3 regions of the Stutzerimonas sp. 21-1 genome follow, and region 3 is predicted to be linked to each of the others. Evidence: predicted binding sites of a transcription regulator. Region 3 holds the regulator's gene; each other region holds the start of a gene.
The links. The regulator sigma-54, encoded in region 3, starts transcription at its own class of promoters, with help from an activator protein. The targets are predictions, from matches to a motif close to ANTGGCATNNANNTTGCTNT.
Positions count from the first base shown of each region.

Region 1: a site for sigma-54 is predicted at 5,881-5,900, ahead of nirB (nitrite reductase large subunit NirB). Genes of this name have one in related genera too.
Region 2: a site for sigma-54 is predicted at 5,174-5,193, ahead of glnK (P-II family nitrogen regulator). Genes of this name have one in related genera too.

Region 1 covers NZ_CM150500.1:2,359,796-2,369,161, reverse strand. The annotation lists gene cobA (uroporphyrinogen-III C-methyltransferase) at 1-121, opposite strand, end outside; gene AC0ZJQ_RS11455 (nitrate reductase) at 147-2,852, opposite strand; gene nirD (nitrite reductase small subunit NirD) at 2,895-3,224, opposite strand; gene nirB (nitrite reductase large subunit NirB) at 3,249-5,714, opposite strand; gene AC0ZJQ_RS11440 (class I SAM-dependent methyltransferase) at 6,189-6,497, shown strand; gene AC0ZJQ_RS11435 (bifunctional protein-serine/threonine kinase/phosphatase) at 6,484-8,157, opposite strand; gene AC0ZJQ_RS11430 (MFS transporter) at 8,175-9,366, opposite strand, start outside.
Region 2 covers NZ_CM150500.1:433,754-443,119, forward strand. The annotation lists gene AC0ZJQ_RS01985 (putative bifunctional diguanylate cyclase/phosphodiesterase) at 1-1,079, shown strand, start outside; gene AC0ZJQ_RS01990 (BCCT family transporter) at 1,099-3,072, opposite strand; gene AC0ZJQ_RS01995 (YifB family Mg chelatase-like AAA ATPase) at 3,190-4,686, opposite strand; gene AC0ZJQ_RS02000 (accessory factor UbiK family protein) at 4,722-4,982, opposite strand; gene glnK (P-II family nitrogen regulator) at 5,367-5,705, shown strand; gene AC0ZJQ_RS02010 (ammonium transporter) at 5,745-7,061, shown strand; gene AC0ZJQ_RS02015 (secondary thiamine-phosphate synthase enzyme YjbQ) at 7,188-7,613, shown strand; gene sutA (transcriptional regulator SutA) at 7,687-8,022, shown strand; gene AC0ZJQ_RS02025 (HAD family hydrolase) at 8,087-8,785, opposite strand; gene xerC (tyrosine recombinase XerC) at 8,782-9,366, opposite strand, start outside.
Region 3 covers NZ_CM150500.1:872,877-882,242, reverse strand. The annotation lists gene mlaE (lipid asymmetry maintenance ABC transporter permease subunit MlaE) at 1-765, opposite strand, end outside; gene AC0ZJQ_RS04245 (ATP-binding cassette domain-containing protein) at 758-1,573, opposite strand; gene AC0ZJQ_RS04240 (KpsF/GutQ family sugar-phosphate isomerase) at 1,834-2,808, shown strand; gene AC0ZJQ_RS04235 (KdsC family phosphatase) at 2,808-3,332, shown strand; gene lptC (LPS export ABC transporter periplasmic protein LptC) at 3,341-3,913, shown strand; gene lptA (lipopolysaccharide transport periplasmic protein LptA) at 3,900-4,445, shown strand; gene lptB (LPS export ABC transporter ATP-binding protein) at 4,445-5,170, shown strand; gene AC0ZJQ_RS04215 (RNA polymerase factor sigma-54) at 5,325-6,830, shown strand; gene hpf (ribosome hibernation-promoting factor, HPF/YfiA family) at 6,905-7,213, shown strand; gene ptsN (PTS IIA-like nitrogen regulatory protein PtsN) at 7,222-7,686, shown strand; gene rapZ (RNase adapter RapZ) at 7,687-8,544, shown strand; gene AC0ZJQ_RS04195 (HPr family phosphocarrier protein) at 8,558-8,830, shown strand; gene pmbA (metalloprotease PmbA) at 8,923-9,366, opposite strand, start outside.

The DNA of each region.
Region 1 (9,366 bases), 1.5 Mb from region 3:
CGGGGTTGACCAGGTCATCGATCATCACTACCTGTGCTTCGCCCAGTGCGCGTACGGCCTTGAGGGTCAGCAGCTCCGGGTCGCCAGGGCCGGCGCCTACCAGCCAGACTTTTGCGCTCATAGGGTAATCCTCGTCTTGGTTGGTATCAGAGAAGTGCGCGTTCCGGCTGGCTGGCCAGCAGACGCTTGATTTCGGGCACGCAGGAGCCACAGCTGGTGCCGCAGCCGAGCTCCTGCTTGAGGCCGGTCAGATCGAGACCGCGCTCGATGCCTGCACGGACCTTGTTCTGGCTGACGTTCATGCAGTTGCACAGAGTACGGTCGGTGCTGATGGTCGCGCCGCCAGGTGGCGCGCTGAGTGGAGCCAGCAGCCAGCGACGCAGTTCGGCGTCGGCGCTGCCGCTTTCCCAGAGTCCGCGCAGCCACTGCCGGGCGACGGTCTCGCCGGCCAGGCGCAACGCGACGATACGGCCTTCCTCGATGCGTACGCGCTTGCCGACCGCGCGACGCGGGTCGTCATAGGCCAGCACCGGGCCTTCGTCGAGGCCGAGCAGGCTGTCGATGGCGTCCAGCTCGGCAGCCGTTGGCGCCGCATTCCGGGCGGCGCGGATCAGCAGTGCCGAGCGTTCGCGCCCGCCGAGGCTGAAGCTGGCGTAGTCGAAGGTTTCGAACAATGGCCGCAGCGCCTCGAAGCGTCGCTGCACATCGCCTTCAACCAGCGCAAAGAACTGCCAGGGCAATTCGACCTGTTCGACTTCGATGCCGGCGTGCTTGAGTTCCGGCTGCTTCGACAGCGGATCGACGCTGGCCAGAGTCAGTACGTTGCTGCCCAGCCCCTTGAGAAAGCGGTCGCCCCAGTGCATCGGCAGGAAGGCCTGGCCGGCACGCAGGCTGTCGTCCTTCTGCACCGGCAGGATCAGGCTGCCGCGACGGCTTTTCACCGTCACCAACTGGCCGTCCAGCAGACGCCGGCGACGCATGTCATCGGCGTTCATGCCGAGCAGTGCTTCCTCGACATGGCCGAACAGCCGCGCGGCGGTGCCGGTGCGGCTCATGCCGTGCCATTGATCACGCAGCCGGCCGGTATTGAGCGTCAGCGGATAGCGCGCCTCGCGCTTTTCCTTCGGCGCCTGGTAGTGCTCGGCGATGAAGCGCGCACGACCAGTGGCAGTGGGAAACACACCGTCACCATACAGCCGCGCGGTGCCCTGTTGGCTGCCCGGCGGGAATGGCCACTGCTGCGGACCGAGGGTGTCGATCAGTGCGTAGCTCAGGCCGCTGTAGTCCAGATCGCGGGCCGCGGTAAGCGGCTTGTACTCCTCGAACAGCGCCTCGGCATTCTCGAACGCGAACAGGCTCGGCTCGCCGGGGCGCAGGCGACGTTCCAGACGTCGGGCGAAATCGCAGGTGATCGCCCAGTCCGCACGGGCTTCGCCGGGCGCCGGCACAGCGCGACGCACATGGCTGATGCGGCGCTCGGAGTTGGTCACGGTGCCTTCCTTCTCGCCCCAGCTCGCGGCCGGCAGCAGAAGGTCGGCGTAGCGGCAGGTTTCGGTCGTGAAGAAGGCTTCCTGCACCACGACAAAGGGGCAGGCGGCCAGGGCCTCGTGGACGTTCTGCTGGTCCGGCAGCGACTGCGCCGGGTTGGTGCAGGCGATCCACAGCGCCTTGATCTTGCCGGCGCGCACCGCCTCGAACAGCTCGATGGCGGACAGTCCAGGCTGCTTGGGCAGCTGCTCGACACCCCAATAGCCCGCCACTTCGGCACGGTGTTCGGCATTGGTCGCGTCGCGGTGTCCGGGCAGCAGATTGGACAGGCTGCCGGTTTCGCGGCCGCCCATGGCATTCGGCTGGCCGGTGAGCGAGAAAGGCCCGGCACCCGGCTTGCCGATCTGTCCGGTGGCCAGGTGCAGGTTGATCAGCGCGCTGTTCTTGGCGCTGCCGGCGGTTGACTGATTCAGCCCCATGCACCAGAGAGAGAGAAAAGCTGGAGCGCTTCCAATCAGCCGTGCACAGGTTTGCAGATCATCTACCGAGATGCCGCAGAGGTCGGCGACCATCGCCGGGGTGTAGTCGCGCACCAGGCTTTTCAGCGCATCGAAGCCTTCGGTATGGGCATCGATGAAGCGGCGGTCGATCCAGCCTTCCCACATGAGGATATGCAGCAGGCCGTGGAACAGCGCGACATCGGTGCCGGGCAGGATCGGCAGGTGCAGGTCGGCCAGCTCGCTGGTGTCGGTGCGCCGCGGGTCGATGACGATGAGGGTCATCTCCGGCCGCTTCGCCTTGGCTTCTTCCAGGCGGCGGAACAGCACCGGATGGGCGTAGGCCATGTTGCTGCCGGTGATCAGCAGGCAGTCGGCCTGCTCGATGTCCTCGTAGGAGCAGGGCGGGGCGTCGGCGCCCAGGCTGCGCTTGTAGCCGACCACCGCCGAGGACATGCACAGCCGCGAGTTGGAATCCAGGTTGTTGGTGCCGACCAGCGAGCGGGCCAGCTTGTTGAAGGCGTAGTAGTCCTCGGTGAGCAACTGGCCGGAGACGTAGAAGGCGACGCTGTCCGGGCCGTGCTCGCGGATGGTCTCGGCGAATACGCTAGCCGCGTGCTCCAGCGCGCTGTCCCAGTCGGTGCGGCTGCGCGCCAGGCTCTTGCCCAGGCGCAGCTCGGGGTAGAGCGCGCGAGCGTCCAGATCGCCGGTCAGGTGCAACGTCGAGCCCTTGCTGCACAGCTTGCCGAGGTTGGCCGGATGGCTGGGGTCGCCAGCCACGTCGAGGATGCGCTCGCCGTCGTGCTCGATCAGCACGCCACAGCCGACTCCGCAGTAGCAGCAGGTCGAGGCGGTTGTCATACGCATGGCGTCGTCTCCTGGAAAAAGGTGCTGGTCAATTGCGCGTGTTCAGGCCGCGCATTCCTTGCGTGGGTTCAGCGAAAGCTGTACACGCCCGTTCTCGACGCGCGCCGCGTGACGATGGGCGCAGCCGACGTCCGGGGCCAAGGCCTCGCCGCTGGCCAGATCGATCTGCCAGTTGTGCAGCGGGCAGGCGACCTGCTTGCCGTAGATGATCCCCTGCGACAGTGGCCCGCCCTTGTGCGGGCAGCGATCGTCGAGGGCGAAGACCTGATCGTCCGCGGTGCGGAATATCGCAATGTCACCCTTGGGGCTGGCGACGATGCGCGAGCCGAGCGGGTTGATTTCATCCAGTGCGCAGATATCGAGCCAGTTCATGCGGTGTCTCTCCAGATCAGGTGCTCAGGCGTTTTCCAGCTGCTTGACGGCGATGCGGTCGAATTCCTTCTTTAGCTGCGGCTTGGAGAGCTGCTCGTGCCACGGGTCCTGCTCGAAGGAGAGCGAGAACAGCAGCCGCTGATGCAACGCCTTGCGTCGCTCGGCGTCGTCCAGCACGGCCTTCTTGATGTGGTCCATGCCGACGCGCTGCATGTAGTGCACGGTGCGCTCAAGGTAGAAGGCTTCTTCGCGGTAGAGCTGGAGGAACGCCAGGCTGTATTCCATGACGTCTTCGGCGCTCTTCACCTTGACGAAGAACTCGCCGGCCTCGGTCTTGATGCCGCCGTTGCCGCCGATGTACAGCTCCCAGCCGGAGTCCACGCCGATGATGCCGACGTCCTTGATGCCGGATTCGGCGCAGTTGCGCGGGCAGCCGGAGACGGCCAGCTTGACCTTGTGCGGCGACCACATGTTGAAAAGGGCGTGTTCCAGGTCAATGCCCATCTGCGTGCTGTTCTGCGTACCGAAGCGGCAGAACTCGCTGCCGACGCAGGTCTTCACTGTGCGGATGGATTTGCCGTAGGCGTGGCCGGAAGGCATATCCAGGTCTTTCCAGACACCCGGCAGGTCTTCCTTCCTGATGCCCAGCAGGTCGATGCGCTGGCCGCCGGTGACCTTGACCATCGGCACCTGATACTTGTCCGCCACATCGGCGATGCGCCGCAGCTCGGCGGCATTGGTGACGCCGCCCCACATCCGCGGGATGACCGAGTAGGTGCCGTCCTTCTGGATGTTGGCGTGGGCGCGCTCGTTGATGAAGCGCGATTGCGGGTCGTCCTTGGCTTCGCCCGGCCAGGTGGAGATCAGGTAGTAGTTCAACGCCGGCCGGCAGGTGGCGCAGCCGTTTGGCGTGCGCCAATCCATGAAGGCCATGGCCGCCGGGATGCTGGTCAAGTGGTGCTCGCGAATGGCCTTGCGCACCTGACCGTGGTTGAGGTCGCTGCAGCCGCAGATGGCCTTCTCGCTCTTCGGCTTGACGTCGGCGGCGCCGCCCACGGTATTGATCAGAATCTGCTCGACCAGCCCGGCACAGGAGCCGCAAGAGCTGGCGGCCTTGGTGTGTTTTTTCACCTCGTCCACCGAGAACAGCCCGTGTTCCTGGATCGCCTTGACGATGGTGCCCTTGCACACACCGTTGCAGCCGCACACTTCCATATCGTCGGGCATGGACATGGCCTTGCTCTGGCCCTGGTGACCAGCGTCGCCGATGGCGCCTTCGCCTGAGCCGGCCGCACCGAACATCAGATGGTCGCGGATCTGCGCGACGTTCTGGCCCTCGCGGACCTGGCGGAAGTACCAGCCGCCATCGGCGGTGTCGCCGTAGAGGCAGGCGCCGACCAGTACGTCGTCCTTGATCACCAGCTTCTTGTAGACGCCGCCGATGGGGTCGGAGAGGGTGATGGTCTCGGTGCCGTCGCCGCCGATGAAATCGCCGGCCGAGAACAGATCGATGCCGGTGACCTTGAGCTTGGTCGAGGTCACCGAGCCCAGATAGCGGGAGAAGCCGAGCATGGCCAAGTGATTGGCGCAGACCTTGGCCTGTTCGAACAGCGGCGCGACCAGGCCATAGGCGATGCCGCGATGGTTGGCGCATTCGCCGACAGCGTAGATGCGCGGGTCGTAGGTCTGCAGGGTGTCGTTGACCAGAATGCCGCGATTGCACGGGATGCCGGCCTGTTCGGCCAGTTCGCTGTTGGGGCGGATGCCGGCGGCCATCACCACCAAGTCGGCGGGGATCACTTCACCGTCCTTGAACTTGACCGCGCAGACCCGGCGTTCGCCGTTGTCGAGCAGTTCGGCGGTGTGCTTCGGCAGGAGAAACTTCAGGCCACGGCTTTCCAGCGCGCTCTGCAGCAGGGTGCCGGCGGTCTTGTCGAGCTGGCGTTCCATCAGCCAGTCACCGATGTGCACCACGGTGACGTCCATGCCCCGCAGCTTGAGGCCGTTCGCCGCTTCCAGGCCGAGCAGGCCGCCGCCGATGACCACCGCGTGTTTGTGGGTTTTGGCTGTTTCCATCATCACCTGGGTGTCGGCAATGTCGCGGTAGCCGATTACGCCCTGCAGGTCCTTGCCGGGAATCGGCAGGATGAACGGGCTGGAGCCGGTGGCGATGAGCAAGCGGTCGTATTCCGCCTCGCTGCCGTCATCGGCGATGACCCGGCGTCTGACGCGGTCGATCTTCACCACCTTGCGGTTGAGCATCAGGCGGATGTCGTTCTCGGCGTACCAGTTCAGGTCGTTGAGCACGATCTCTTCGAACTGTTGTTCGCCGGCCAGCACGGGCGAGAGTAGGATGCGGTTGTAGTTGGGATGCGGCTCGGCGCCGAACACCGTGATGTCGTAGAGGTCGCGGGTGAGCTTGAGCAGCTCCTCCAGGGTTCGTACGCCGGCCATGCCGTTGCCGATCATCACCAGTTTGAGTTTCTTCATGCCCGTTCTCCGTGCCAGCTGCCGTCCGGCCTGCTCGAAATTTTTCAACAACAAAAAAGGCGTCCCACCGGTTATCCGGTGAGGACGCCTTTGTCCGTGTCCCGCTCGATCGGGAAGCCAGGCTCTCGTCGTTGAGGGGCTGGCGCTATGTTCGCTGGTGATTGGTATAGCAGATGCCATGCCAATTCGTCGCGAGCCGTAAATGCCGGTGAAGGCGGGCGCGAGAGGGATCTGTGCAGCTGCCGGACGCACCACGGCGAGGCCTTATGCGCGCTGCTGGTGCGCCCTTGTTGTAGCGGAGCGCCGATTGACAGGCGCGCGGCCGCTTGCATAAAGTCGTGCCCATGCGCCGATTTAGTCAGCTACTTGCGGGGCGCCGGGAACCGAGAGGTTTCGAAATACCGCTAAAGCGCTGGTTCCGGTGAAGCCTCCCACCGCTGCCCAGCGGAACTCGTGAGGCGGAATCTCCAAAGCATGAACGCAACGCACGCACAGCTACGCCTGGCCCCGATCACCAGCGGCCTGATCCGTTCCAATCCCAAGGTTCTTCTTGGCGGCGCTCACCAGCCGTCCCTGTTGCGCTACCTCGATGGCTGGCCGCGGCGCAACAGTCGCTCGCGTGCGCTGCTGGTGCAGTTCGCCGGTGCCGATGAGTCGCTGGCGCGCTTCGCCGACGACAGTTTCGACCTCGCGGTGATCCAGTCGCCTTCGCCGGACAATCTCGACGAATGCATCTGCGAACTGACCCGCGTGGCGCGGCAGGGCTTGATCACCCGTCGCTGAGCAGCACCAGCCACAACAGCAGATTCGCCAGCAACGAGAGCAGCGCCAGGCCACGCCAGACTTTCAGCGGTTCGCGCTCCAGCCAGGGGCGCGGGCGCTCCGGCGTAGCCAGACATTCCCCCTGTTCGAGGCGCAGCAGCCATTGCTCGGCGGTTTCGAAGCGCTGTTGCGGATCGGCGGCGACCGCCTGCGCCAGCATTGCTTCCAGCCATGTCGGCAGGTCCGGGCGATAGCGGCCGAGCGGCGTCGGCACGCCGAAGCGGCGGTGCTGAAAGGGTTCGATTTCACCGTACGGAAACTGTCCGCTGAGCAGGTAATAGAGGGTGACGCCGACGGCATAGAGATCCTGGGCCACGCTCGGCGCGGCGCCGGCAAACGCCTCGGGGGCGAGAAAACTCGGTGTGCCGGGCAGGCTGCCGGGTGCATGGCGTGACAGCCCCGGGCAGAACGCCAGGCCGAAATCGAGGATGCGCAGCTCGCCGTCGTCGCCGATGTGCAGGTTCTCCGGTTTGATGTCGCGATGCAGGATGTTGCGTCGATGCAGCAGGCCCACCGCGCGGATCAGTTGCGTGGCCAGCGGCAGCCACTCGTCCAGATTCAGCGGACCGGCTTGCTGCACGCGCTCGGCCAGCGTCTGGCCGGCGTATTCACGCTGCACGTAGTACAGCTGCTGGCGTTGTGGCAGCGGGTGCAACTGGGCGACGCTGCGTGCGGCGGCGCGACGCATGAACCACTCCTCCTGCAGCAGCGCCGTCGCCGCCTCGGGGTCGTCCCGCCGAGTCGCCGGCAGGGTTTTCAGCAGCCAGGCCTGGGCCTGCTCGTCGCGCACGCGATACAGCAGCGACTGGCGCGACGTGTGCAGCAGGCTTTCCACCCGCCAGCCTTCGAACAGCTGGCCGGTGCGTAGCGGCGGCGGCAACGGCCAGTGCGGCAGCTGCGCGAGGGCGTCGGCCAGCACTGCGTCGGGCAGGGCGTCGATGCGCAGCAGCAGGGCGCTGGCGTTGTCCTGGCTGCCGTTGCGATGGGCCTGCTGAATCAACGTGCGAGCCGCCACGTTGAGATCCGGCTGTTCGCCCAGCAGTCGCGCGATGGTGCGCTCGTCGACGCTCGCCCAGACGCCATCGCTGAGCAGCACGAAGCAGTCGCCGACGTGCAGCTCGCCGTCCAGATAGTCCATCCGCAGATGCTGATCCAGCCCCAACGCGCGCTTGAGCACGTGCTGCATGCCGGCCTGTTCCCACACGTGGTCTTCGGTCAGCCGCTGCAGCTGCCCGCCCTGCCAGCGATAGGCGCGGCAGTCGCCGATATGCGCGAGGGTAAAGCGCCGGCCGCGCAGCACCAGCGCGGTGAGTGTCGTCAGCAACGGCTGGCCGCCGCCACTGGCCTGCAGCCAGCGGTTGTGCGCGACCAGCACGCGGTCCAGCGCCTGGGCCACTGCCCAGGTTTCCGGGGTGGCGTAGTAATCCAGCGCCAGCGCCTGCAGCGTCGCCCGCGCGGCCAGCCCACCGTCGGTGCACTGGCTGACGCCGTCGGCCAGGGCAAACAGGCAGCCCTTGCTGGCAGCCAACCCGGGCAGCGGGGTCGCCACGCGGATGGCGTCCTGGTTCTCTTCACGCGGGCCGGTGGCGCTGGCTTCGCCGAAAGACAGTTGTAAAGACACGGCAACCTCCGGCCGCGCTAGACCCGCGCGGCGGTTACGGCCGCCGAGCCCCAGGTGGTGCGCCAGCGGCGCTTGACGCCCTGCAGGCCGAACCAGGCCACCACACCGAGACTGGCGAACAGCCACAGGCCGAGCTGGTAATCGCCGGTGGACTGCTTGACCGCGCCGAGCCCGGCGGTGAGCAGGAAACCACCGATACCGCCGGCCATGCCGACCAGCCCGGTCATCACACCGATCTCCTTGTGAAAACGCTGCGGCACCAGCTGGAACACCGCACCGTTGCCGGCGCCGAGGCTGAGCATGGCGACCACGAACAGCGCCAGCGCAGCCGTGGCACTGGGCAGGTTGAAGCCCACCGCGGCGATACAGATCGACGCCACGGTGTACATCACCAGCAGTGCGCGGATGCCGCCGATGCGGTCGGCCAGGGCACCGCCGAGCGGGCGCAGCAGGCTGCCAGCGAACACACAGGCGGCGGTGTAGTAACCGGCCTTCACCGGGTCGAAGGCGTACTGGTCGTGAAAGTAGCCGGGGAGGGTGCTGGCCAGGCCGAGGAAGCCGCCGAAGGTCACGCTGTAGAAGAACATGAACCACCAACTGTCGCGGTCGCCCAGCGCCTTCAGGTAGTCGGCGACGGATTTCGCTTTGGGCCGGTTGGGCGCGTTTTTCGCCACGCTGGCAAAGATACCGAGCGTCAGCACCAGCGGGATCAGCGCCAGGCCGAACACATTGTTCCAACCGAACATCGACGCCAGCACCGGCGCGAACAGCGCCGCCAGCACGGTGCCCGAGTTGCCTGCGCCGGCGATGCCCATCGCCTTGCCCTGGTGTTGCGGCGGATACCACTGCGAGGCCAGCGGCAGCGCCACGGCGAACGAAGCGCCGGCCATGCCGAGGAACAGACCGAGCAGCAAAGCCTGCTCGTAGCTGCGGATGCCTTGCAGCCAGGCCACTAGCAGTGCGCCGATCACCACGATCTGGCCCAGCAGGCCGGCGCTCTTGGGCGAGGTGCGGTCGGCCAGCATGCCGAGCATCAGGCGCAGCACCGCGCCGGAAAGAATCGGCGTGGCGACCATGAAGGCACGTTGCTGGGTGGTCAGGCCCAGGTCCGCGGCGATCTGCACGCCGAGCGGGCCCAGCACGTACCAGACCATAAAGCTCAGGTCGAAGTAGAGGAAGGCGGCAAACAGGGTCGGCGCATGGCCGGCT
Region 2 (9,366 bases), 440 kb from region 3:
AGGAGGGTGATGCCCTGGGACGGCTGGGCGGCGACGAGTTCGCCCTGCTGCTGGACGTGCGCGAACGGCCACGCCGCGCCGCCGAGATGGCCGATCGTCTGGTCGAAGCGCTCGCCGAACCCTACTGGGTCGACGGCGAGAGCCTGATGCTCGGCTGCAGCCTGGGGCTGGCGTCGGCGCGTCCGGGCATTGGCGCCGACCCGCTGATGTGGCATGCGCAGAGCGCCATGCGCCAGGCCAAGTCCCGCCAGGGGTGCACCTGGCAACTGTACGACGAGCAGGCCAGTCGCGGCGCGCGCAGCCTCGCCGAGCTGGAGAGCGAGCTGCGCAAGGCCCTGCGTCGTGGCGAGCTGGAGCTGCACTACCAGCCGCGCCTGTGCCTGAGCAGCGGGCGGATTCTCGGGCTGGAGGCGCTGGTGCGCTGGGCACACCCGGAGCGCGGCCTGCTGACGCCCGAAGCGTTCATTCCGCTGGCCGAGGAGAGCGGGCTGATCGTGCCGCTTGGCTACTGGGTCATCGCCCGCGCCCTGCATGACCTGCAGGCGTTGCGTGCGCAGGGTGGCGATGCGCTGCACATGGCGATCAACCTGTCGTTCCGCCAGTTCCAGGACAGCCAGCTGCTGGCGACGCTCAGCCGGCTGATCGAGGAATGCGGCATCGATCCGCACTGGCTGGAATTCGAGCTGACCGAAACGGCGGTGATGCGCCGCAGCGAGCAGGTCCGGCGCACCATGGAAACCTTGCGCAAGCTCGGCGTGCGGTTTTCCCTGGACGATTTCGGCACCGGCTTCTCGTCGTTCGTGCACCTGTCCAGCCTGCCGATCGCGCTGTTGAAGATCGACAAGAGCTTTGTCGCCGGCATGGAGGGCAACCGTCGGCTGGTGCATGCGATGGTCAACCTCGCCCGCGACCTGCAGCTGGAAATCGTCGCCGAAGGGGTGGAAACCGCCGCGCAGCTGGAGCAGCTCAAGCGCTTCGGTGCGCACCAGATCCAGGGCTATCTGGTCAGCCGGCCGCTGCCGCTGGCCGAGCTGGCGGTCTTCATGCGCGGCGAGCGCCGCGCCGGGCTGGCGCACTGAGCCAACCCGACGCCTTGCGTCAGCGCACCATGTGCAGGAAGTGCATGTGTTTCTCGTACTGGTCGAGGATGTCGCCGATCACGCCCTCGCGGCTCCAGCCCATCACGTCGTAGTCCTGGCCGCCTTCCTTGAGGTGCACCTCGGCGCGGAAGTACTTGCGCTCGCCGGGCTCGTCGTCCTCGCTGCGCGGCACGAAGCTGGGCATCACGTAGGCGCGTGGCCGCACCTCGTAGAGGAAGTCGGGCTCGCCCTCGTGGACGATTTCGATGCGGATGCGCTGGTCCTCGCCCTCGCTGACCGTGGCGCCGTAGCCCTGCTTGCGAATTTCCTCGGCAACCGCCTCACAGGCCGGACGCACCACTTCGGCAATGAAGCGCACCACATGGCGGCGCCGCGGAAACATCGTCAGATTGCGCAGGCGGCGCTGCCAGTCGCTGTAGGCGCGCGGCGTGGCTGGCGAGGTGGTGATCGCCTGGTAGCGCAGGCCCTGCTTGGTCGCATCGATACGCAGCGCCTTGAGCAGGCCCCACATCGAGCAGAGCAGCGCGAGGGTGAAGGGTAGGGCGCTGGCGATGGTGGCCGTCTGCAGCGCGGTGAGGCCGTCGGCCAGCAGCAGCGCAATGGCCACGCCGGCCATCAGCATGGCCCAGAAGATGCGCTGGCGCGCCGGGGTGTTGTCATTGCCACCGGAGGCCAGCATGTCGACCACCATGGCGCCGGAATCCGCCGAGGTGACGAAGAACACCACCACCATGACGATCGCCAGCAGCGACAGCAGCGCGGAGAAGGGAAAGTGCTCGAGGAAGGCGAACAGCGCCAGCGAGCTGTCGCGCTCGATGGCTTCGCCGAGGCTGCTGACGTTTTCCCAGAGGATCATGTGAATCGCCGTGTCGCCGAACACTGTCATCCACAGCAGGGTGAAGGCGGTTGGCACCAGCAGCACGCCGGCCACGAACTCGCGGATCGTCCGCCCGCGCGAGATGCGCGCGATGAACAGGCCGACGAAGGGTGACCAGGCCAGCCACCAGCCCCAGTAGAACAGCGTCCAGCCGCCGATCCAGTCGTTCGGCTCGTAGGCGTACAGGTTGAAGGTCTTGTTGACGATGTCCGCCAGGTAGCTGCCGGTGTTCTGCACGAACGTCTGCAGGATGAACACCGTCGGCCCGACGATCATCACCAGCACCATCAGCAGCACCGCCAGCGACAGGTTCAGCTCGGACAGCCGGCGTACGCCCTTGTCCAGCCCGCTGACCACCGAGAGCGTGGCCAAGGCGCTCGTCGCCAGGATAAGGCCGATCTGCACCGGCAGCGAGATCGGCAGGCCGTAGAGGTGGTTCAGGCCGGTGTTGATCTGGGTGACGCCCAGGCCCAGCGAGGTAGCCACGCCAAGCACGGTGCTGATGATCGCGAAGGTATCCACCGCATGCCCGATGGGCCCGTGGATACGCTCGCCGATCAGCGGATACAGCGCCGAGCGCAGCGCCAGCGGCAGGCCGTGGCGATAGGCGAAGTAGGCCAGAATCATCGCCACGATGGCGTAGATCGACCAGGCATGCAGGCCCCAGTGGAAGAACGTGATCTTCATCGCCTCGCGCGCGGCGAGCACGCTGCCGCCTTCGCCGATCGGTGGCGAGAGGAAGTGCATCACCGGCTCGGCAACGCCGAAGAACATCAGGCCGATGCCCATGCCGGCGGAAAACAGCATGGCGAACCAGGTGGTACGCGAATAGTCAGGCTCGCTATGGTCGGGGCCGAGCTTGATGTCGCCGTAGCGGCTGAGCGCCAGCAGCACCACCATCAGCAGGATCAGTGCGACGGCAAGGATGTACAGCCAGCTGAGGTGGGCGACGATCCACGCCTGGGTCGTGCTGAACAGCGACTGCGCGTGTTGCGGCAGGGCGACGCTGTAGATCACCAGCGCCAGGATGATGAATGCCGAGCTGTAGAAGACCGGCGGATTGATGGTTGTAGCGGAAGACTTTCTTGCCTCCATGCTGCGCTCCTTCGTGGGTCTGGGGAGTGGCCGCCTGTGGCGAAAGCGCACCAATCTAACATAGACAACGAAACGGCCCTGGTGTCTACGGCGCGCTTGCCAGCGCCGCGCAGCGTGTCAGGCCTGGGCGGCGGGGCGGTATTGCAGCGCTTCGGCGAGGTGCTGACGGGAGATTTCCGCCGTCGCGTCCAGGTCGGCCAGCGTGCGCGCTACCTTGAGCAGGCGGTGCGCGGCGCGCAGCGACAGGCCGAGGCGTTCGCAGGCGTGCTCCAGCCATTGCTGGTCGACGCCGTCCAGCCGACAGTGCTGGCGCAGGCCGGCGAGGTCGAGAAAGGCATTGGCGCAGCCCTGACGACGCAGCTGCAGCTGGCGTGCGGCCGCCACCTGAGCGGCCACTTCCGCGCTGCTCTGGCCATGCTGCGCGGGTGCATTCAGCGAGGTGGTTTCGCGCGCGACCGTCAGGTGCAGGTCGATGCGATCGAGCAGCGGGCCGGAGAGTTTGCCGCGGTAGCGCTGGATCTGCTCCGGGGTGCAGCGGCAGCGTCCGCCGGGATCGCCGAGATAGCCGCAAGGGCAGGGGTTCATCGCCGCCACCAGCTGGAAGCGCGCTGGGAAGCGCACCTTGTCGCGTGCCCGGGCAATGACGATCTGCCCCGATTCCAGCGGCTCGCGCAGCACCTCCAGCACCTTGCGATCGAACTCCGGCAGCTCGTCGAGAAACAGCACGCCCTGGTGCGCCAGGGTGATCTCGCCCGGCTGCGGCCGGCTGCCCCCACCGACCAGCGCCGGACCTGACGCGCTGTGGTGCGGCTGGCGAAACGGCCGCTGCGGCCAGTGCGCCAGAGGGCCGTGGCTGGCTACCGACTGGATCGCCGCGACTTCCAGCGCTTCCTGCTCGTCCAGCGGCGGCAGCAGGCCGGGCAGACGGCTGGCCAGCAGTGTCTTGCCAGTGCCGGGCGGGCCGGAGAACAACAGGTTGTGCGCACCCGCCGCGGCGACCAGCAGGCCGCGCTTGGCGGCGAGCTGGCCTTGCACGTCGGCCAGGTCGGGGTAGGGCAGCACCTGGCGCAGCAGGCCTTCGGCGACATAGGGCGTCAGCGGCGTGGTGCCGCTGAAATGCGCGGCGACTTCCAGCAGGTGCTCGGCGGCATACACGGTCAGGCCGGACGCCAGGCTGGCTTCCTCGGCATTGGCCCGCGGCACCAGCAGCGCGCGGCCGGCGGCGCGAGCGGCAAGCGCGGCGGGCAGCACGCCCTGCACCGGCCGCAGCGCCCCGGAAAGCGCCAGCTCGCCCAGGCATTCGAGCCCGTCCAGGCGCTCGGCTGGCAGCTGACCGCTGGCCGCTAGGATGCCCAGGGCGATGGCCAGGTCGAAGCGGCCGCCGTCCTTGGGCAGGTCGGCGGGGGCGAGGTTGAGGGTGATGCGGCGGGCGGGGAAGTCGAAACCGGAGGTGAGGATGGCGCTGCGCACGCGATCCTTGCTTTCCTTCACCGCGGTTTCCGGTAGGCCGACCAGCGCCAGCGAGGGCAGGCCGTTGGCCAGATGCGCCTCGACGGTCACCGGTGGCGCTTCAACGCCGCTCTGTGCGCGGCTGTGGACGATGGCCAGGGACATTCGATCACTCCTTGATCGTGTCGCGGCCCGGTCGATCAGGACACGGGCGGCGTGAGCTTTTCTTCCAGTTCGGCGACCTTGGCTTCCAGCGCCTCCAGGCGCGCGCGGGTGCGGGCGAGTACCACCATCTGGCTGTCGAATTCGTCGCGGCTGACCACGTCGAGCTTGTTCAGCGCGCCCTGCACCACGGCTTTGAGCTGGGCTTCGAACTCGGGGCGCGGCAGCGGGGTGTCGCCGTTGAACAGGCGTGACGCCTGGGAACCGAGGGCATCGAGGAAGGCTTTGGGTGGCAGCATGACAGGTACCTGCATTTGAACGGCCGGCAGTGTAGCACGCGCTTTTTTGTGCAGACCGTGCCCGTGGTTGCACAGGATTTGCGCAGATATACAGGCTCGCGTGCGCCATTGTGGTGCATCGCTGCGCTGGCTTTTCCTCGCTGGCGCTTGCCCTTAGCGCCTGGCGCCTTGCCGGGCGGGCGTTTCGGCAAACTGGCATCGATTCTGCTTTGACCCTCTCGACGCATGCACCAGTGCGGCGCCCGGTTGGATCGCACAACGGACGGGCACGCAGTCGGACCTGCGCCTGGCAAGCAGTCCGGGCGTTACAAGAGCCGGACACCAGCTTAGACTTGCTGCGGGTTCGTACTTCTGGGGCAAGTCCACCTAAACGGGAGAAGTTTCATGAAACTAGTCACTGCCATCATCAAGCCGTTCAAGCTGGACGACGTGCGCGAGTCGCTGTCCGAAATCGGCGTCCAGGGCATCACCGTCACCGAGGTCAAGGGCTTCGGTCGTCAGAAGGGGCACACCGAGCTGTATCGCGGTGCCGAATACGTCGTCGACTTCCTGCCGAAGGTGAAGATCGACGTGGCCATCGCCGACGATCAGCTCGATCGCGTAATCGAGGCCATCACCAAGGCGGCCAACACCGGCAAGATCGGCGACGGCAAGATCTTCGTCGTCAACCTGGAACAGGCCATTCGCATCCGTACCGGCGAAACCGATACCGACGCGATCTAACGCACCCCCAACGAACCCCCACGCCCCAGGAGTAACACCATGACTCTGCGCAAATTCGCAGGGCTAGGAGCCCTATTGTCCCTGCTAAGCCCCGGCCTCGCGCTGGCGCAGGACGCGACGCTGGATTCAGGCGATACGGCATGGATGCTCACCGCCACCGCGCTGGTGCTGTTCATGACGATCCCTGGCCTGGCACTGTTCTACGGCGGCATGGTCCGCTCGAAGAACATCCTCTCGGTGATGATGCAGTGCTTCGCCATCACCGGCCTGATGAGCGTCCTGTGGATGGTCTACGGCTATAGCCTGGCCTTCGACACCACCGGCATGGAGGCGGGAGTGATCAACTTCAGCTCCTTCGTCGGCGGCCTGGAGCGCGCCTTCCTCAGCGGCCTGACGGTCGACAGTTTGGTCGGCGCCTTCCCCGAAAGCGTGTTCATCACCTTCCAGATGACCTTCGCCATCATCACCCCGGCGCTGATCGTCGGTGCCTTTGCCGAGCGCATGAAGTTCTCGGCGATGCTGATCTTCATGACCGTCTGGTTCACCCTGGTCTACGCGCCGATCGCGCACATGGTCTGGGGCGGCGACGGCGGCCTGATGTGGGACTGGGGCGTGCTGGACTTCGCCGGCGGCACCGTGGTGCACATCAACGCCGGTATCGCCGGTCTGGTGGCCTGCCTGGTGCTGGGCAAGCGCAAGGGCTTCCCGGTCACGCCGATGGCCCCGCATAACCTCGGTCTGACGCTGATGGGTGCGGCCATGCTGTGGATCGGCTGGTTCGGCTTCAATGCCGGCTCGGCGGCCGCTGCCAACGGTACCGCCGGCATGGCCATGCTGGTGACGCAGATCGCCACGGCCGCGGCGGCGCTGAGCTGGATGTTCGCCGAGTGGATCACCCACGGTAAACCGAGCGCACTGGGCATCGCCTCGGGCGTGGTGGCCGGTCTGGTCGCCATCACCCCGGCGGCGGGCACCGTCGGTCCGATGGGCGCATTGATCATCGGTCTGGCCTCGGGCGTGATCTGCTTCTTCTGCGCCACCAGCCTCAAGCGCAAGCTCGGCTACGACGACTCGCTGGACGCCTTCGGCGTGCACGGTGTCGGCGGCATCGTCGGCGCGCTGCTCACCGGCGTGTTTGCGGCGCCGGCGCTTGGTGGCTTCGGCGAGGTGGAGAACATCGCGCTGCAGGTGTGGATCCAGTTCAAGGGCGTGCTGTTCACCGTGGTCTACACCGCCATCGTCACCTTCGTGATCCTCAAGGTGATCGATGCGGTGATGGGCCTGCGGGTGAACGACGAAGAGGAAACCGTGGGCCTGGACCTCAGCCTGCACAACGAACGCGGCTACAACCTCTAGCGACATCCCGCGCGGCGATCGCGCAACCATCACGCAGCGGTTGGCAAGGGCGCCTTTTGGCGCCCTTTGCTTTTTCCGCGACCGCGCTAGAATGCGCCCGATTCGCCTCCGAGCCGGGTTTCCAGCATGTGGCAACAGACCCTGATCACGCTGCGCCCGCGTCCGCGCGGTTTTCATCTGATCACCGACGAGCTGCAGGCCGCGTTGCCGGAACTGCGGCGCTGCGAGGTCGGTCTGTTACACCTGTGGCTGCGGCATACCTCGGCGTCGCTGACCGTCAATGAGAACGCCGATGGCGCGGTCCGACGCGATTTCGAGCGTTTCTTCGATCGCCTGGCACCGCAGGGCGAGCCGGGCTACGAACACGATTACGAGGGGCCGGACGATCTGCCGGCGCACTTCAAGGCCAGCCTGCTGGGCTGCCAGTTGAGCGTTCCGGTTACCGCCGGGCGCCTGGCGCTCGGCACCTGGCAGGGCATCTATCTCGGCGAGCACCGCGAGCAGGGAGGCGCCAGGCAACTGCTGGCGACCCTGCATGGCATGCAGAGTTGAATTTTTTTGGCGATGCCAGAGGTTGTGCATCGCTGGGCTATAACTACCGCTTTGGCGAGCCATGAGGTTGAACATGAGCGACGAAGAACTCGAACAAGACGATCTGGACGTGACTGACGAGGAAGACGGGGAGGAAGAGCTGAGCGCGGCCGACGACGGCGACGAGGCTCTGGACGACGAGGGCACCGACAGCGAGCGCGCCACGCCGACGCCGAAGAAGGCTAAGGCCAAGGCCGCCGAGCCGGATGAGCTGCCCAGCCTGGAAGCCAAGCAGAAGGAGCGCGATGCACTGGCCCGGGCGATGGAAGAATTCCTCGCGCGTGGCGGCAAGGTGCAGGAAGTCGAGCCGAACGTGGTGGCCGATCCGCCCAAGAAGCCCGACAGCAAGTACGGCAGCCGGCCCATCTGAGTCCGCGCGCCAAGCGAAGAGCCCGCCATCGTGCGGGCTCTTTCGTTTCAGCGGCCTCGGCGAGTCACCGCGACCAGTGCCGCAGCACGCCGGGCAGCTCCGTGAGGCTGTGGATTTCGGCCTCGGGGCGGCGTGCCTGTTGCCACGGCAGGCGCTGCGGGTTGTACCAGATGGCGCGGAAACCGGCCTGCTGGGCACCGAAGATGTCGTCCTCGTGGTGGTCGCCGATGTGCACGGCTTGCGCCGCACTCACACCGGCCAGCCGTAACGCCTCGCGGAACGGCCGCGGGTCGGGCTTGCCGATGCCCAGGTCCTCGGCGCACAGGGCGAACTGGAAGTAGTCGGCCAGCCCCAGTCGTCGCACGTCGGCATTGCCGTTGGTGAGCACGCCGAGGATGTAGTGATTGGCCAGCCATTCCAGCGTTGGCAGAACCTCCGGCGCCAGTTTGATCGCATGGCGGGCGTCGAGAAACACCCGGAAGCCCGCGTCGGTGAGCTGCTGCGCCTGCGTCTGCTCATAGCCGGCATCTGTCAGCGCATGGAACAGAATCCGCCGGCGCAGCTCGCTGATGCGGTGGCGCAGCGCGGGTTCGCGCTCGATCAGCATGCGGCGGATCGCGCCCAGCGCCTCGATGGGGAAATCGCCGAGCAGCGGCGCGTTGGCCGTCAGCCAGTCGCGCAGCGCCCGCTCCGCGCCCTGGATGATCGGCTTGGCCTGCCAGAGGGTGTCGTCGAGGTCGAAGGTGATCAGGCGAAGGTTCAAGATTCACTGTCCTGCTTGCGTCTGGCCCGTGGATGCGCCTGATCGTAGACCTTGGCCAGGTGCTGGAAGTCCAGGTGGGTGTAGATCTGCGTGGTGCCGATATCGGCGTGGCCGAGCAGTTCCTGCACCGAGCGCAGGTCCTGCGACGACTCCAGCAGATGGCTGGCGAAGCTGTGACGGAGCATGTGCGGATGCAGGTGCTGGCCCAGCTCGCGGGCGCCGGCGGCCTGCACCCGCTTGTGCACCGCGCGCTGGCCGAGGCGGCGGCCCTGCTGGCCGATGAACACCGCGCCGTCGGCCGGATTGGCCAGCGCGCGCAGCGGCAGCCAGGCGCGCAACGCCTCGCGCGCCTGACGTCCGACCGGCAGCTCGCGCTCCTTGTTGCCTTTGCCGATGACTCGCACCAGCCCGGCGGCCAGGTCGAGCTGGTCGAGATTCAGACCGACCAGCTCGGACAGGCGCAGCCCGGAGGAATAGAACAGCTCGAGCATGGCCTGGTCGCGACGGGCGATGAAGTCGTCCTCGACGGCGCCGTCGAGCAGCTGCATCGCGCGGTCGGTGTCGAGCAGGCGCGGCAGGCG
Region 3 (9,366 bases):
GAAATCGAGGCCCAGCACTGCCAACGAGGCGTATACCACGGTACGCGTCGTGGCCCGGCTGATTCCCTCGGAGGTCGGCTCGCAGTCATAGCCCTGGAACACCGCGATCCAGGTCACCACCAGCGCAAACACCAGGCTCTTGATCACGCCGTTGAGCACATCCGAGCGGAAGTCGACACTGTTCTGCATGTTGACCCAGTACGAACCCTCGTAGACACCGAGCCAGTCCACGGCAACCATCGCCCCGCCCCAGATGCCGACCACGTTGAAGATCAGCGTCAGCAGCGGCAACGAGATGAAGCCTGCCCACAAGCGCGGCGCGATGATGTACTTGAGCGGATCGACACCGATCATCTCCAGGCTCGACAACTGTTCGGTGGACTTCATGTTGCCGATCTCGGCCGCCAGCGCCGAGCCCGCACGGCCTGCAAACAGCAGGGCCGTAACCACTGGCCCGAGCTCGCGCAGCAGCGTCAGGGCGACCATCTGGCCGACCGCCTGCTCCGAACCATAGCTACTGAGGATGTTGTAGCCCTGCAGCGCCAGAACCATGCCAATGAAGATGCCAGACACGACGATGATCGCCAGCGACAACACGCCAACTGCATAGAGTTGCTTCATCAGCAGCGCCAGGCCGTTGCGCAGCCCGCTACGGCCGAACAGCGCGTGGACCAGAAAGATCGTCGAACGCCCCAGTGCCGCAAGCACATCGAGCCCCGCGCGGCCGAGCAGCGCGATCCTGTCCAACAGCGAACGCTTACGCATCGGCGCCTCCCAACAGGTCATCAGCATAGGCCGGCGCAGGAAAATGGAACGGAACCGGGCCGTCGGCCGAGCCCGTCATGAACTGGCGGATGCGCGGATTGTCCGACTCCATCAGCTCGGCCGGCACACCCTGGCCAAGCACCTGACCATCGCCGACCACATAGATGTAGTCGGCGATCGATGCGGTCTCCGCGAGATCGTGGGACACGACGATACTGGTGATTCCGAGCGCATCGTTGAGCAGCCGGATCAGCCGCACCAGAACGCCCATCGCGATTGGATCCTGACCGGCGAACGGCTCGTCGTACATGAGAATCTGCGGATCCAGCGCGATTGCCCGCGCCAGCGCCACGCGACGCTTCATCCCGCCGGACAGCTCGTCGGGCATCAGCTCGACGGCCCCGCGCAGGCCAACCGCCTGCAGCTTCATCAGGACGATATCGCGGATCATCTCCTCCGGCAGACGGGTGTGCACCCGCAGCGGGAAAGCGACGTTCTCGAACACATCGAGATCGGTGAACAACGCACCGCTCTGGAACAACACGCCCATTTGCTTGCGCATGTCGAACAGCTCGCTACGCGAAAGACTCGGCAGGTTGTTGCCGGCCACCCAGATTTCGCCACGATTCGGCATCAGCTGGGCGGCTATCAGACGCAGCAGGGTCGTCTTGCCGCAGCCGGACGGGCCCATGATCGCAGTGACCTTGCCGCGCGGAATGGCAATATCGATATTGTCGAAGATACTTCGCTCACCGCGCATGAAGGTCACTCCCTTCAGCTCGACAGCGAAGTCGTTGCAGGCGCTCATCTGGTCTCCTTGCATGCAGTCTGCGAAACAGACGGCTCCCGACCGCTGCGGGATACTTTCTGCCATGACCGTTTTCGGCGGCGCACTATAGCACCGCCCCCACGGCGACCCAACCGACCGGGGGTTTCCGGACATGTCCAGCGCAGACACTGCCCGCCTCCGACGTCGCCATCGCGGCCTATGCATGGGCATTTTTCTCATCAGCGCGCGCACGATTGGCGCTATAATCGTGCGCTTTTAATCGGACGATCGCGCCCACGATGAGCCAGAGCAGCCTACTGATCGACACCGCGCAACGCACCATCCAGCTGGAAACCGAAGCCGTCGAACAGCTTCGCAGCCGCATCGACGAACGCTTCGTGCATGCCTGCGAGCTGGTCCTAGCCTGCAAGGGACGCGTGGTGGTGGTGGGCATGGGCAAGTCCGGTCACATCGGCCGCAAGATCGCCGCGACGCTGGCCAGCACCGGCACCCCGGCATTCTTTGTACACCCGGCCGAAGCCAGCCACGGGGACATGGGCATGATCACCCGCGACGACGTGGTGCTGGCGCTGTCCAACTCCGGCACCACCAGCGAGATCGTCACCCTGCTGCCACTGATCAAGCGCCTTGGCCTCAATCTGATCAGCATGACCGGCAACCCCGAGTCGGTACTGGCCAAGGCAGCGGCAGTCAATCTAGACGCCAGCGTGGCGGTGGAAGCCTGCCCGCTCAATCTTGCCCCCACCTCCTCGACCACCGTCAGTCTGGTACTCGGCGACGCACTCGCCATCGCGCTACTCGAAGCGCGCGGCTTCACCGCCGAGGATTTCGCATTTTCACATCCAGGGGGCGCGCTTGGCCGGCGCCTGCTGCTCAAGGTCGAACATGTGATGCATACCGGCGAGCGCCTACCCAAAGTCGAGCGCGGCACCTCGCTGCGCGACGCCCTGCTGGAGATGACTCGCAAAGGGCTGGGCATGACCGTCGTGGTCGAACGCGATGGACGCCTCGCGGGAATCTTCACCGACGGCGACCTGCGCCGCACCCTCGACAAGGGTATCGACGTGCGCCAGTCACTCATTGACGACGTCATGACTGCTCGCGGCAAGACAGCCAATGCCGACATGCTGGCCGCCGAAGCGCTGAAGATCATGGAGGACCACAAGATCAACTCGCTGGTGGTGATCGACGACGCAGGGCTTCCGGTCGGCGCGCTGAACATGCACGACCTGCTACGTGCGGGAGTGATGTGATGCAACAGGACCTGCTGCAACGCGCTCGCGACATCCGTCTGGCGATCTTCGACGTCGACGGCGTATTGACCGACGGCCGCCTGTACTTTCTCACTGACGGCAGCGAATTCAAGACGTTCAACACACTGGACGGCCACGGCATCAAGATGCTGATCAATTCCGGCGTGCGCACCGCCATCATCAGCGGCCGCAAGACCCCCGTGGTCGAGCGCCGCGCCCAGAACCTCGGCATCCAGTATCTCTATCAGGGGCGCGAGGACAAGCTGGTGGTGCTCGACGAGCTGCTGACCGAACTGGGGCTGAGCTACGCTGAAGTCGCCTATCTGGGCGACGATCTGCCCGACCTGCCGGTGATCCGCCGGGTCGGCCTGGGCATGGCCGTGGCCAGCGCCGATGCCTTTGTGCGCCAGCATGCCCACGGCGTGACCCGAGCGCGCGGCGGCGAAGGTGCGGCCCGCGAATTCTGTGAGCTGATTCTGCACGCCCAGGGCAACCTGGTGGCCGCTCAATCGGCCTACCTGTAGAGGTTCCGATGCTTCACAAACTGCGCTTTCCCGCCCTGCTGATGCTGATTGCCGCCCTGCTGGTGGCAGTCGGCTACTGGAACATCCGTCCGGAAAGCTTCATGCTGCAGCCGGCAGCGGTCGCCACCGCGGAATCGCCAATCGATTTCTACGTACTCAACGCCCGCACCGTGCAGTTCCAGCCGGATGGCAAGCGTCACTACGAGCTGACCGCGGACAAGATGGAGCACCTCAAGGCCAGCGACGTCAGTCTGCTGACGCGCCCCGACCTGTATGCCTACCGCGGCACGGAACTGCCCTGGCATGTTCGCAGCGAGCGCGGCGAGGTTGCCGCCGGCGGCAGCGAAGTCGAGCTGATCGATCAGGTTCGCGTGGAGCGTACTGACGCCAAGGGCCGCCCCACCATCCTCACCACCAGCCGGATGACGGTCTGGCCCGAGAAGGATTATGCCGAAACCCGGCAAGCCGTTAGAATCGAGGCCGCCAATGGCGTCACGACGGCCACGGGAATGAAAGCGTATCTGGATGATGGCAGGATGCACCTGCTGTCCAATGTAAGAGGCAAGCATGAGCTGCGTTAAGACCCTCCCCCTCCTGCTCGGTTTGAGCGCATTGTTGCTTGGTACCACTGCCTCGGCGCTGCCAGAAGACCGCAACCAGCCGATTCGCGTTCAGGCCGACACGGCCGAACTGGACGACCAGCAGGGCGTGGCCGTCTATCGCGGCGACGTGGTGATCACCCAAGGCACGATGAAGATCACCGGCGATACCGTGACCATCACCCAGGACGGCAACGGCGATGTCGAGGTCTTCACCTCCATCGGCAAGCCTGCCTACTATGAGCAGAAGCCGGCGGTCGACAAGGAGATCGTCAAGGCCTACGGCCTGACCATCCAGTATTTCGCGGCGAACGAGCGCATCGTGTTGATCGACCAAGCCAAAGTGGTGCAGGAAGGCAATACCTTCGAGGGCGAGAAGATCGTCTATGACACCCAGCGACAGATCGTCAACGCCGGCCGCGCCACCAACACCGCGGTGACCACGCCACAGCCACGCATTGACATGGTCATCCAGCCACGCAAGAAAGAGCAGCCGGCGGAGCAGGCGCAGTAATGGCCGTACTTAAAGCGCAGCACCTCGCCAAGAGCTACAAGAGCCGCCAGGTCGTGCGCGACGTCAGCCTATCGATCGAGAGCGGGCAAATCGTCGGCCTGCTTGGCCCCAACGGTGCCGGCAAGACCACCTGTTTCTACATGATCGTCGGCCTCGTGGGTGCCGATCAGGGGCGTGTGCTGATCGACCAGCAGGACGTCACTCACCTGCCCATGCATGGTCGCGCCCGCGCCGGTATCGGCTACCTGCCGCAGGAAGCCTCGATCTTCCGCAAGCTTTCGGTGGCGGACAACATCATGGCCATCCTGGAGACGCGCAAGGATCTCGATCGAGCCGGCCGCCAACAAGCGCTCGAAGCACTGTTGCAGGAATTTCACATCAGCCATATTCGCGACAGCCTCGGCATGAGCCTGTCCGGCGGCGAACGACGCCGGGTAGAAATTGCCCGCGCCCTGGCCACGGCGCCCAAGTTCATCCTGCTGGACGAACCTTTCGCCGGCGTCGACCCGATCTCCGTGGGCGATATCAAGCAAATCATCCACCACCTCAAGGCCAAGGGCATCGGCGTCCTGATCACCGACCACAATGTCCGCGAAACTCTGGATATCTGCGAAACGGCCTATATCGTCAATGACGGCCAGCTGATAGCCGAGGGCGACGCCGAAACCATCCTGGCCAACCAGCTGGTCAAGGAAGTCTACCTGGGCCACGAATTCCGCCTGTGAGCGGTCCGGCACGTCGGTTTTTTTGCGTGACCCAACATTTCTGGCCTAGGCAAAGGCTTCGCTGGCAGGCATATAATTTGCTTTCATTCGGCGCCTAGCGCCTATTGGGAACGGGCGCGGTTGCGCCGGCACATAAGGTTCGAAGTCCTCTGCCATGAAACCATCGCTAGTCCTGAAGATGGGCCAGCAGCTGACGATGACGCCGCAGCTGCAACAAGCCATACGACTGCTGCAGCTTTCCACGCTGGATCTGCAGCAGGAAATCCAGGAAGCTCTGGATTCCAACCCGATGCTCGAACGCGAGGAGGATGGCGACGACTTCAGTCACGCCGACCCCATGGCTGAAGCCGCCGATCAGAACGGTGAAGGCCCCTCGGCCAGCCAGACGAGCAGCGACAATCTTTACGAAGAACCCACGCATAACGCCGACAACCTGGAAGAAGGCGACTGGGGCGAGCGCATTCCTAGCGAACTGCCCGTCGACACTGCCTGGGAAGACATCTACCAGACCAGCGCCAGCAGCCTGCCAAGCAACGACGATGACGATTGGGATTTCACCACCCGCACCTCCAGCGGCGTCAGCCTGCAAAGCCATCTGCTCTGGCAGCTCAACCTGGCGCCGATGAGCGATACCGACCGGCTGATCGCCACGACCCTGATCGACTGCATCAATGACCAGGGCTATCTGGAAGAAAGTCTGGAAGAGGTGCTCGAGTCGCTGGATCCCGAGCTTGAGGTCGAGCTCGACGAGATCGAAGTGGTGCTCCACCGTATCCAGCAGTTCGAACCTGCCGGCATCGGTGCCCGCAACCTTAGCGAATGCCTGCTGCTGCAACTGCGCCAACTGCCCGAACAGACCGCCTGGCTGGAACAGGCTAAGCAACTGGTGAGCAATTACCTTGATGTGTTGGGTAATCGCGACTACAGCCTGCTGATGCGCAGGATGAAGCTCAAGGAAGACGAGCTGCGCCAGGTGATCGAGCTGGTACAGAGTCTCAACCCCCGCCCCGGCTCGCAGATCGAGGCCAGCGAGCCAGAATATGTGGTGCCAGACGTGATCGTGCGCAAGCACAACGACCGCTGGCTGGTGGAGCTGAACCAGGACGCCATGCCGCGCCTGCGTGTCAACGCGCAATACGCCGGCTTCGTCAAACGCGCTGACTCCAGTGCCGATAACACCTTCATGCGCAACCAGCTGCAGGAAGCGCGCTGGTTCATCAAGAGCCTGCTCAGCCGCAACGAGACGCTGATGAAGGTCGCCACGCAAATCGTCGAACATCAGCGCGGTTTTCTCGATCACGGCGACGAAGCGATGAAACCCCTTGTGCTGCACGACATCGCCGAGGCGGTAGGCATGCACGAATCAACCATCTCGCGCGTGACCACGCAGAAATACATGCACACGCCGCGGGGTATTTACGAGCTGAAATACTTCTTCTCCAGCCACGTCAGTACGGCCGAAGGCGGCGAATGCTCGTCCACCGCGATTCGCGCGATCATCAAGAAACTGGTCGCCGCGGAAAACCCCAAAAAGCCATTGAGTGACAGTAAGATCGCTGGTCTACTGGAGGCACAGGGCATCCAGGTTGCCCGTCGCACAATCGCCAAATACCGTGAATCGCTTGGCATCGCTCCCTCAAGCGAACGCAAGCGACTATAGTGCGGCCAGGTTGAATGTTTCGGCGGCAGGTCCTGTACCGGCCACCTTCGCAGCAGGCAATTAGGAGAAGCAGTATGCAAATCAACATCAGCGGTCTTCATCTGGAAGTAACTGACGCCCTGCGTAGCTATGTCGAGGAGAAATTCGAGCGGCTGTCCCGCCACTTCGATCGCATCATCAGCATCCAGGTGATCCTGCAGGTCGAGAAGCTCAAGCAGAAGGCCGAGGGCACACTGCACATCGCCGGTCGCGAAGTGGTGGCCAACGCCGAACACGAAGATATGTATGCCGCCATCGATCTGCTGGTCGACAAGCTCGATCGCCAGCTGATCAAGCACAAGGAAAAGCAGCTCGACCACACCCAGGGCGTAGTGGCTCGCTGACTCGCATCATGATCCGACTGGAATCCATCCTGACCCCTGGGCGTTCCTTGGTGAACGTCCCAGGCGGCAGCAAGAAACGCGTCCTCGAGCAGATCGCCAAGGTGATCGCGCAGGACCTGCCCGACCTCGATGCACAGGCCATCTTCGAGAGCCTGATCGCCCGCGAAAAACTCGGCTCCACCGGTTTCGGCAATGGCATAGCCATTCCGCACTGCCGCATGGCGGGCTGCAATTCGCCGCTCAGCGCCGTGCTGCGTCTGGAAGCACCGGTGGATTTCGACGCCATCGATGGCGCCCCGGTCGATCTGTTATTCGTTTTGCTGGTACCGCAAGCGGCGACGGATGAACATCTCGAATTGCTGCGCCAGATTGCCAGCATGCTCGACCGCGAAGACGTCCGCCAGCGCCTGCGTGAAGCCCCCACCAACGACGACCTTTATCAGGTCGTGGTCGATGTGCAAAACGGCCAGTAGATGCGCCTGATTATCGTCAGCGGCCGCTCCGGATCGGGAAAAAGCACCGCCCTCGACGCTCTGGAGGACAACGGCTTCTACTGCATCGACAACCTCCCGGCCGGCCTGCTCCCTGAGCTGGCCGAACGTGCCCTACTCCACACCGAGCTGCTGCAACCGCAGGTCGCCGTATCCATCGATGCACGCAATTTGCCGAGCCAGCTCAAGCGCTTCCCCGAACTGCTCGACGAAGTACGGTCCCGTCATATCCAGTGCGACGTGATCTACCTCGATGCCGATGACGAAACCCTGCTCAAACGCTTCTCGGAGACTCGCCGGCGTCACCCGCTGACCAACGACAAGCGTTCGCTGGCCGAGGCGATCCGCGACGAAGAGCTGCTGCTCGCTGCGATCATCGACCATGCCGACCTCAAGATCGACACCACGCACCTGAATCTCTATCAGCTGCGCGACACGCTCAAACTGCGCCTGCTCAACCAACCCGAGCCCGGCACCGCTTTTCTCATCGAATCGTTCGGTTTCAAACGTGGCATGCCGGTAGATGCGGATCTGGTGTTCGACGTGCGCTGCCTGCCGAACCCTTACTGGAAAGCTGAGCTGCGTGACTATTCCGGTCTCGATCAACCGGTCATCGACTATCTGTCCGCGCAGCCGGACGTTGACGAGATGTTCCAGGACATTCACGGCTACCTGAGCAAGTGGCTGCCCCGCTTCGCCGCCAGCAATCGTGCCTATGTCACGGTCGCCATCGGCTGCACCGGCGGTCATCACCGCTCCGTTTATTTGGCCGAACGCCTGGGCCAGGCGCTCAAGGCGCCCTTGAAGAATCTGCAGGTCCGCCACCGCGACATAGCCTAGGACGAACAGCCCCATGCCCGCCCGCGACGTCACCATCATCAACAAGCTCGGCCTGCACGCTCGCGCGGCCGCCAAGTTCGTCGGCGTAGCTAATCGTTATCCATGCAGCATTCGCGTCGGACGCTGCCCGGACACTCTGGTGGATGGCAAGAACATCATGGCGGTCATGATGCTGGCTGCCAGCAAGGGCACCGCCCTGCATCTGCAGACCGAGGGTGACGAAGACGAGGCCGCCCTGGCCGCACTGATCGCACTAATCGAAGATTATTTCGAGGAAGGCGAATAGCGCCTGGCGCCCCGGCGAGCGGAATTATTCCTGCTCGCCGCCCAGATTCCACACCATGGCGCCTTGTCGTCAGGACGCCCGTGACGCCCTCTCTATTTCCCCGCGACCGTCATCCGCTCGATAAGCACCGAGCCGGTGCGGATGTTGCTGCGAGTCTCGGTATCGCAGCCGACGGCAACGATCTGGCGGAACATGTCGCGCAGGTTGCCGGCGATGGTGACCTCCTGTACCGGGAACTGGATTTCGCCGTTCTCCACCCAGTAACCGCCGGCACCACGCGAATAATCACCGGTCACCAGATTCAGCCCCTGCCCCATCAGTTCGGTCACCAGCAGGCCACGCCCCATGCGCCGCAGCAGCGCGGCCTGGTCTTCCTCGCCGTGACTGACGAACAGGTTATGCACGCCGCCCGCATTGGCGGTGCTCGGCAATCCTAACTTGCGCCCGGAATAGGTCCCCAGCACATAGGAGATCAGCTGGCCGTTCTCCACAAAGGGCTTGGCATAGGTCGCCAGGCCATCGCCATCATAGGAGGC